DNA from 3 places in the Flavobacterium sp. WG21 genome. Region 2 is predicted to be linked to each of the others. Evidence: riboswitches for the same ligand, from Rfam matches in the RefSeq annotation. Region 2 holds a riboswitch; each other region holds the start of a gene.
The links. Region 2 has a riboswitch for cobalamin ahead of C245_RS0121520 (TonB-dependent siderophore receptor). Riboswitches for the same ligand answer to the same signal wherever they lie in the genome.
Positions count from the first base shown of each region.

Region 1 (2,277 bases), on a different contig from region 2:
AAAATAAATAAAGAAGTTTAGTCAGTAAACATGTATCTGTAATTGGTACCATTGGATAGACCTTCGGAAAAAGTTTAAAATTTTGGTAACGCATTGATTATTATTAAAATTTCATTTTTTTATTCAGAATTACGCTATTGTAAAAGATAGTTATATATTTGCGCCAGATTTTGGTCTGTTTTTTCTTAAGAAAAAATGGTTAAAAGGGAATCAGGTGCAAATCCTGAACAGACCCGCTACTGTAAGTTCTATACAAGTCTTTAAACGTTACTAATGCCATTGTCCCGCGTGCGGGATGAGAAGGTTGTTTTTAAAGATGGAACAAGTCAGGAGACCTGCCACAATCACATAGTTTAAGACTTTCGTGGAATAAAGTTGAAGAACAATAAACGAAACCTGTCATTTTTATGACGGGATTCTTCCTTATTGCGTTTTTAATTTATACATCCCGGAGTTTTCTTAATTCAATAAGTGATGTATAATACAAAAAGAGAATTCTTATTTATTGTTATCGTTTTTGCTTCTATTCTGCTTCAGTCGGGAGTGTTGTGTAGTTGCTTTTTCTCTCTGAGAGTATCACTTCTGAAAAGGAAATCACTGTTGAATCGGTATTTTCCGAATGCATTATCTGGCGGTGTCTTCCCTTATTTTAATTCTGTTCCAATAAAAAATCAGCACAATTCCAAGGGCTTTTGGCGATGCGGGATTGTGTTCGCTTACAAAGATAACATTGCGCTCTGTTGAAGACTTTAATTGAAACTTCTTTTGTTATTTCTCGAAGTTCAGCTGCTTTTACCACTACCAACCTAAACAATACCACATGTACCATAATATTTTCAAAAACTTCCAATCCATATTGTTGCTTATTGCAGTACTCTCATTAACCAATTGTTCTGATGATAATGCATCAAATGAAAATAGTAATCCGACACCTGTTAGTTCAGATTTAGCTTTTAGTATGCAGAGATTTACAATTATGACTTTAAATCCAACAATCAGCGCAACAACAGAAGCTACTTACAGTTGGACCATCACAAAAGCATCTTCAGAAAGTTATGCACTAAGTACTACTACAGCAAAGGAACTTTTATTTGCGGCAGCAGAAGCAGGAGTTTATGAATTGGCTGTTACTGTAAATGACAAAGGAAGTATACAAACTCAAAAAGTAGTCGTTACCGTTACAAAAGAAACGAAGGAGTATAAAAGCTACATCTCAAAAGTATTTGAATTTAAACCGGCACCCGGGCAGTTTGTAAACGATCTGCCTATTGCTAATGACGGCGATACTCCTGAAAGAATTTTATCAAGAGCCAATACTTATCTGGCTAAGAAAACCGGTGATCTGGTTTCATTGGGGGCTTTTGGCGGTTATGTTGTTTTTGGATTCGATCATACCATTGTTAATGTTAAGGGCAAACGTGATTTTAGAATTCTGGGTAATGCTTTCTGGGCAGAGGCTAATCCAAATCCGAACAGTACCATGCGCGGCGGAAGTAGTGAAGCAGGAATAATCATGGTTGCTTACGATAAAAATAAAAACGGACTTCCGGACGATCAGTGGTACGAGATAGAAGGCGGCGGGCATAAAATGCCTAAAACGATTCAGCATTATGAAATAACGTATTACCGACCTGATCCCAATAAAATTCCGGTGTCGGGTGGAACTACGGGTACAGTAGGTTTTGTCGATATGGAGTATATTTTATGGAAAGACAATCAGGGGAAAAATGGCTATCTGGTTCAGAATAATGCCTACAATCATTCTTTAGATTACTGGCCAAAATGGCTTAAAGATCAGTCTTCTATTACTTATAAAGGAACAAGATTGCCCGATAACGCAGTTGATGAAAGCGGAACGGGAAGTTACTTTGTGCAGTATGCTTTTTTATACGGATATGCAGATAATGCTCCGAACAATGATGATGATTCGGGCATAGATATTAACTGGGCTGTGGACGAAAAGGGAAACAAAGTAATGCTTCCCGGGATCGATTTTGTGAAAGTGTACAATGGCCTTAATCAGCAGGCGGGATGGCTAGGAGAAACTTCGACAGAAATAATGGGGGCAACAGATTTGCATCTTTCAGGAGAAAGCATTCCTACGCGATAACCCATTCAAAAGTGTATTAAACTAAATTATTATATCAGGAATTATGAAAAAAAACTTTGCCCATTTATTATTATTGGCTTTTGCGGCGGCATTTACCGGATGCAGTGATGACGATAAAAATGATGTCAACACCGGAGAAGGACTCGTCGTACCAATAGCAGTAAAGC
Region 1 covers NZ_AMYW01000035.1:15,407-17,683, forward strand. The annotation lists cobalamin riboswitch at 155-358, shown strand; gene C245_RS0119325 (hypothetical protein) at 821-2,110, shown strand; gene C245_RS0119330 (hypothetical protein) at 2,154-2,277, shown strand, end outside.
Region 1: another riboswitch for cobalamin. It lies ahead of C245_RS0119325 (hypothetical protein); the one in region 2 lies ahead of C245_RS0121520 (TonB-dependent siderophore receptor).

Region 2 (2,277 bases):
GGTTTCGCCGATGTTTGTGATGGTTTTGGAGGCGGTTGGACCAAAGAAAAAATTCTGCTTATCATGAAAGACAGTGCGATTGGAGCTTACGGAGCGATTGGTTTAGTTTTACTATTTCTATTAAAATTCAAACTGCTCTCAGAATCCATTTCACTTTTTACTACTAACATTTTTCTAATTTTCCTCTTATTCATTTCGGCCCATTCCTTAAGTCGCCTTGCAGCAATATCAATTATTTTCACACATGAATACTCCCGCGATGATGCGACGAGTAAAAGCAAGCCTATAGCTAAGAAACACGGTTGGAAAGAAATTACAGGTTCGTTCTTCTTCGGACTAATTCCATTATTGGTACTTTCATTTTTTCAATCTAAATCTCTTTTGGCAATTATTCCCGTATTCATCATTCGTTATTTTTTAGCCCGCTATTTCCAAAAATGGATTGATGGTTATACAGGAGACTGCCTGGGAGCAACGCAACAGGTTTGTGAAGTTATTTACTATTTAAGCATTCTTCTGATATGGAAATTTATCTAGTTCGTCATACCGAAACAACCTGCGAAAAAGGGATCTGCTACGGTCAGACCGATGTAGATTTGGCTGTTCCATTCGAAGAAACCTTTAAGGATATTGTCTCGCAATTACCTCCTAAGGCCCTACTCTTTTCAAGTCCTTTGAAACGTTGTACTATGCTGGCAGAATACATTCAAAATACGATAAAACCTGCTTCCTTTATTATGGACGATCGTTTAATGGAAATGAATTTTGGCGATTGGGAATTGAAAAACTGGGATGCAATTCCTGCGGAGGAACTTAATCCCTGGATGGAAGATTTTGTCACCACGCAAGTCCCAAATGGGGAGTCTTTTACAATACTTCATGAAAGAGTGGGTACGTTTTTAGAAGATTATGTTTTCAACCAGACAGCTCCTGTAGTCATTGTCTCACATGCGGGTGTGATCAGAAGTATTTTATGTCATCAGTCCGGATTACCACTAAAAGACGCTTTTACCAATAAAGTAGCGTTCGGACAGGTTATTAAAATAGTGAATTAAATTATCATTTGTTCAGAATCCCTCTCCAAAACGAAAACAAATTTGAAAATTCAATAATTTTAACTTTATCTTTGCAGAAAATTAAGGTTGTGTTCATTCATACACATTAAAAGGGAATCAAGTCATAAATCTTGAGCTGTACCCGCAACTGTAAGCTTTGTTCTGAAAAGAATGCTTGTTGTTAACTACAAAACCACTGCTCGCGCTGACGAATGGGAAGGTAAACAACAAGACGCAAGCCAGGAGACCTGCCTTTGTAATCAATATCGAGCTCTCGGGAAAAAGAGTGTAGAAATTATGACTTTGAAAAAACTTTTTGCTCTTTGTTTCTTATTGTTGTGCCAGATTACTGTGGCGCAGAACGATTCTATTACGAAACTTAAAACAGTCGTCGTTTCTGACGCTAATCTGAAGAAATACTCCAATTCACAATCGGTTTTAAAACTAAATGACTCTGTTATTGGCAAAAATGAAGCCTTATTAACGGATTTGTTAAACTTTAATTCGACCATTTATTTTAAAGAGTACGGCCGTGGAATGCTTTCTACAGTTGCCTTTAGAGGTACAACATCATCGCAAACGGCTGTAATCTGGAACGGAATCAACATTAATTCTCAAATGAACGGAAGTACTGATTTTAATACCATTTCCGGATCCGATTATAATTCTATAAGTGTAAAAGCAGGAGGCGGAAGTGTTATTTACGGTAGCGGAGCCGTTGGAGGAACCGTACACTTGAATACAGATCTCGCCTTTTACAATAAATTTGAAAACAGTTTAAGATTGGATTACGGAAGTTTCAACACGATCGGAATTAATTATAAAACAAGTATCTCCAATAAAAAATGGAGTACTCAGATTGGTTTTTCTAAAAATAGTTCTACAAACGATTATAAATACCTGAACCAATACAACTGGAAAGGCGAACAGCGCTGGAATCAAAACGGTCAGTATGATGTTATTACCCTAGGTGCCAATGCAGGATATAAAATCAACGACAAAAACAGTTTAAAGCTATATACCCAAACCTCAAACACAGACCGAAATACCTCATTAGTTTCGGAATCTGAAACTAAAAGTAAATATGTAAATGGTTTTAATCGGAACTTATTGGAATATGATGGTGATTTTGGCAGATTCAAAACCAATTTAAAAACAGCCTATATTTTTGAGAACTATAAATATTATGCCGACAACTCGAGCAATATTTATACGTACGGAA
Region 2 covers NZ_AMYW01000048.1:12,839-15,115, forward strand. The annotation lists gene C245_RS0121510 (adenosylcobinamide-GDP ribazoletransferase) at 1-537, shown strand, start outside; gene cobC (alpha-ribazole phosphatase) at 522-1,055, shown strand; cobalamin riboswitch at 1,123-1,326, shown strand; gene C245_RS0121520 (TonB-dependent siderophore receptor) at 1,353-2,277, shown strand, end outside.

Region 3 (2,277 bases), on a different contig from region 2:
GGGTGTTGATGTTGCGAGTATTAAACAATCAATATCCAGAGGATTTATATCATAATTTTTTATTAAATCTTTAATGGCGAAAGAAGCCATATCTGAGGTTGCCAGTGCAGGGTCATCCAATATTCTTCTTTCTTTTATGCCTGTTCGAGAGGTAATCCACTCATCTGTTGTATCTATTCTTTTTTCTAAATCAGTATTGCTTAAAACCGTTTCCGGTACATATCCTCCAATAGCAATAATGGAAGCCTTTGTTGTATTCATTGAATTTTTTGTTTCTCTTTTAGTGTTCTTTTAATTTTGACTTTCGGCCCAAAACCTTTCTCCAGTCCATTTTACAAGAGTTTTTCGAAGAATATGTAGTACGAGGGGCATCTTCATTTACAGGGGCGCAATTTAACAAATATAAAGACGCAAAAATCTCGGGATTTGTTAATTTACTTTTAATATTTCTATTTCACTTCATTATTAATAAAATCAATTCCTGTTTTGAATGATTTTGTTTCAGTTCTTCAATGTTTATAAAAAAGCAATCCAACTGAACCTATTATTGGTCGCAAAAATGCTTTTTTGTTACGGGTAGGTTTAAAAAAGTGAAGAATGTTTAAAACAGCATTCTTTTAATGAATGAGTGAAATTTGGTCTCATTCATTGTCAAAAGTGTAATATGAACTAATTAACTCTTGTTTTTATAAAGATAATTCTATCTTTACGGCCAGATTAAGGTCTGTTTTTTCTTTAGAGAAAACAGTTAAAAGGGAATCAGGTGTAAATCCTGAACAGACCCGCTACTGTAAGTTCTGTAAAAGTCTTTAACGTTACTCATGCCATTGCCCCGCTTTGCGGGATGAGAAGGCAGTTTAAAGATGGAACAAGTCAGGAGACCTGCCGGAATCACATAGTTTAAGACTTTCGTGGAATAAAGTTGAACAACAATAAACGGACCTGTTATTTTGTAACGGGATCCTGCCTTATTGCTTTTTTGACGATCATATCCCGAAGTTTATTTAATTAAATCAGTGATGTGTAAGACCAGAAAATTACTTTTATTTCTTTTCGTATTGTTAGCTCCCGTCGTACTTCACTCGCAGACTACTAAGGACAGTCTGAGGGTTTTGAAAGAAGTACTGTTAAAAGCAAAACCTTATCAGGAAGTGATTCCCGTACAAAGCCTCTCAGGAGTACTGCTTGAAAACTTAGCCAGCCACAATGTTGCCGATGCACTTCGTTATTTTGCCGGAGTACAAATCAAGGATTACGGTGGTTTGGGCGGACTTAAAACGGTGGATGTACGCAACATGGGAACGCATCACGTGGGTGTTTTTTACGACGGAATTCAGTTAGGAAATGCACAGAACGGAGTTACAGATTTAGGAAAATACTCTCTCGATGATATGGAATCTCTCACCATGTATAATGGTCAGAAGAGTGAAATATTTCAGTCGGCTAAAGATTTTGCGGCAGCTTCTACTATCTATTTGCGCACCAAACGGCCTGTTTTTGAGAATAACAAAAAGACCAATTTCTTACTGCGTTATAAAACCATGTCTATCAATTACAATGATCTTTCTTTTAGATTGGAGCATAAATTAAGTGATAAGGTAAGCTGGAGCGCCAGTTCTGAATACATAAAATCTAATGGCGAATACAAATTCAGATACAAAAGAAACAATCTCGACGGTACTGTGGCTTATGATACCTCAGCCACGAGACACAATAGTGATATACAAGCATTTCGTTTCGAGTCTGGTCTGTATGGGAAAATGAAGAACGGCACTTGGGATGCGAAAGTGTATTATTACGGTTCCGAAAGAGGAGCACCGGGAGCTATTGTAGAAAATAAGTTTTCGGATGGTTTTAGACAGTACGACAAGAATTTTTTTGCACAGGGTACTTTTATAAAAGACCTTAGCGAAAGATATAAATTTCAGGCTAAGGCAAAATATGCTTATGATTATACTCATTATGTAGCCAGAGACACCACCAGTGTACTGGGTGAAGTGGTTACCGAAGGCGCTCAATCTGACGATAGTTATTACCAACAGGAATATTATTTTTCAGCAGTCAATCTGTACAAGATTTTACCCACTTGGGACGTTTCGTTGTCAACTGATTTTCAGTACAACCGCCTTAATGCAACCAGAAAAGGGATAAAAACCCTGTTCTCTTATCCGGAGCGCTACACCGCTTTGTTTGCCCTGGCAAGTTCCTATAGACTGGATGGCTTTAAAGTTCTGGGCAGCGTTGTGGGAACGCACGTGCAGGAAGAAGTACGTTACA
Region 3 covers NZ_AMYW01000030.1:822-3,098, forward strand. The annotation lists gene C245_RS0117990 (beta-ketoacyl-ACP synthase III) at 1-261, opposite strand, end outside; cobalamin riboswitch at 704-905, shown strand; gene C245_RS0117995 (TonB-dependent receptor) at 1,020-2,277, shown strand, end outside.
Region 3: another riboswitch for cobalamin. It lies ahead of C245_RS0117995 (TonB-dependent receptor); the one in region 2 lies ahead of C245_RS0121520 (TonB-dependent siderophore receptor).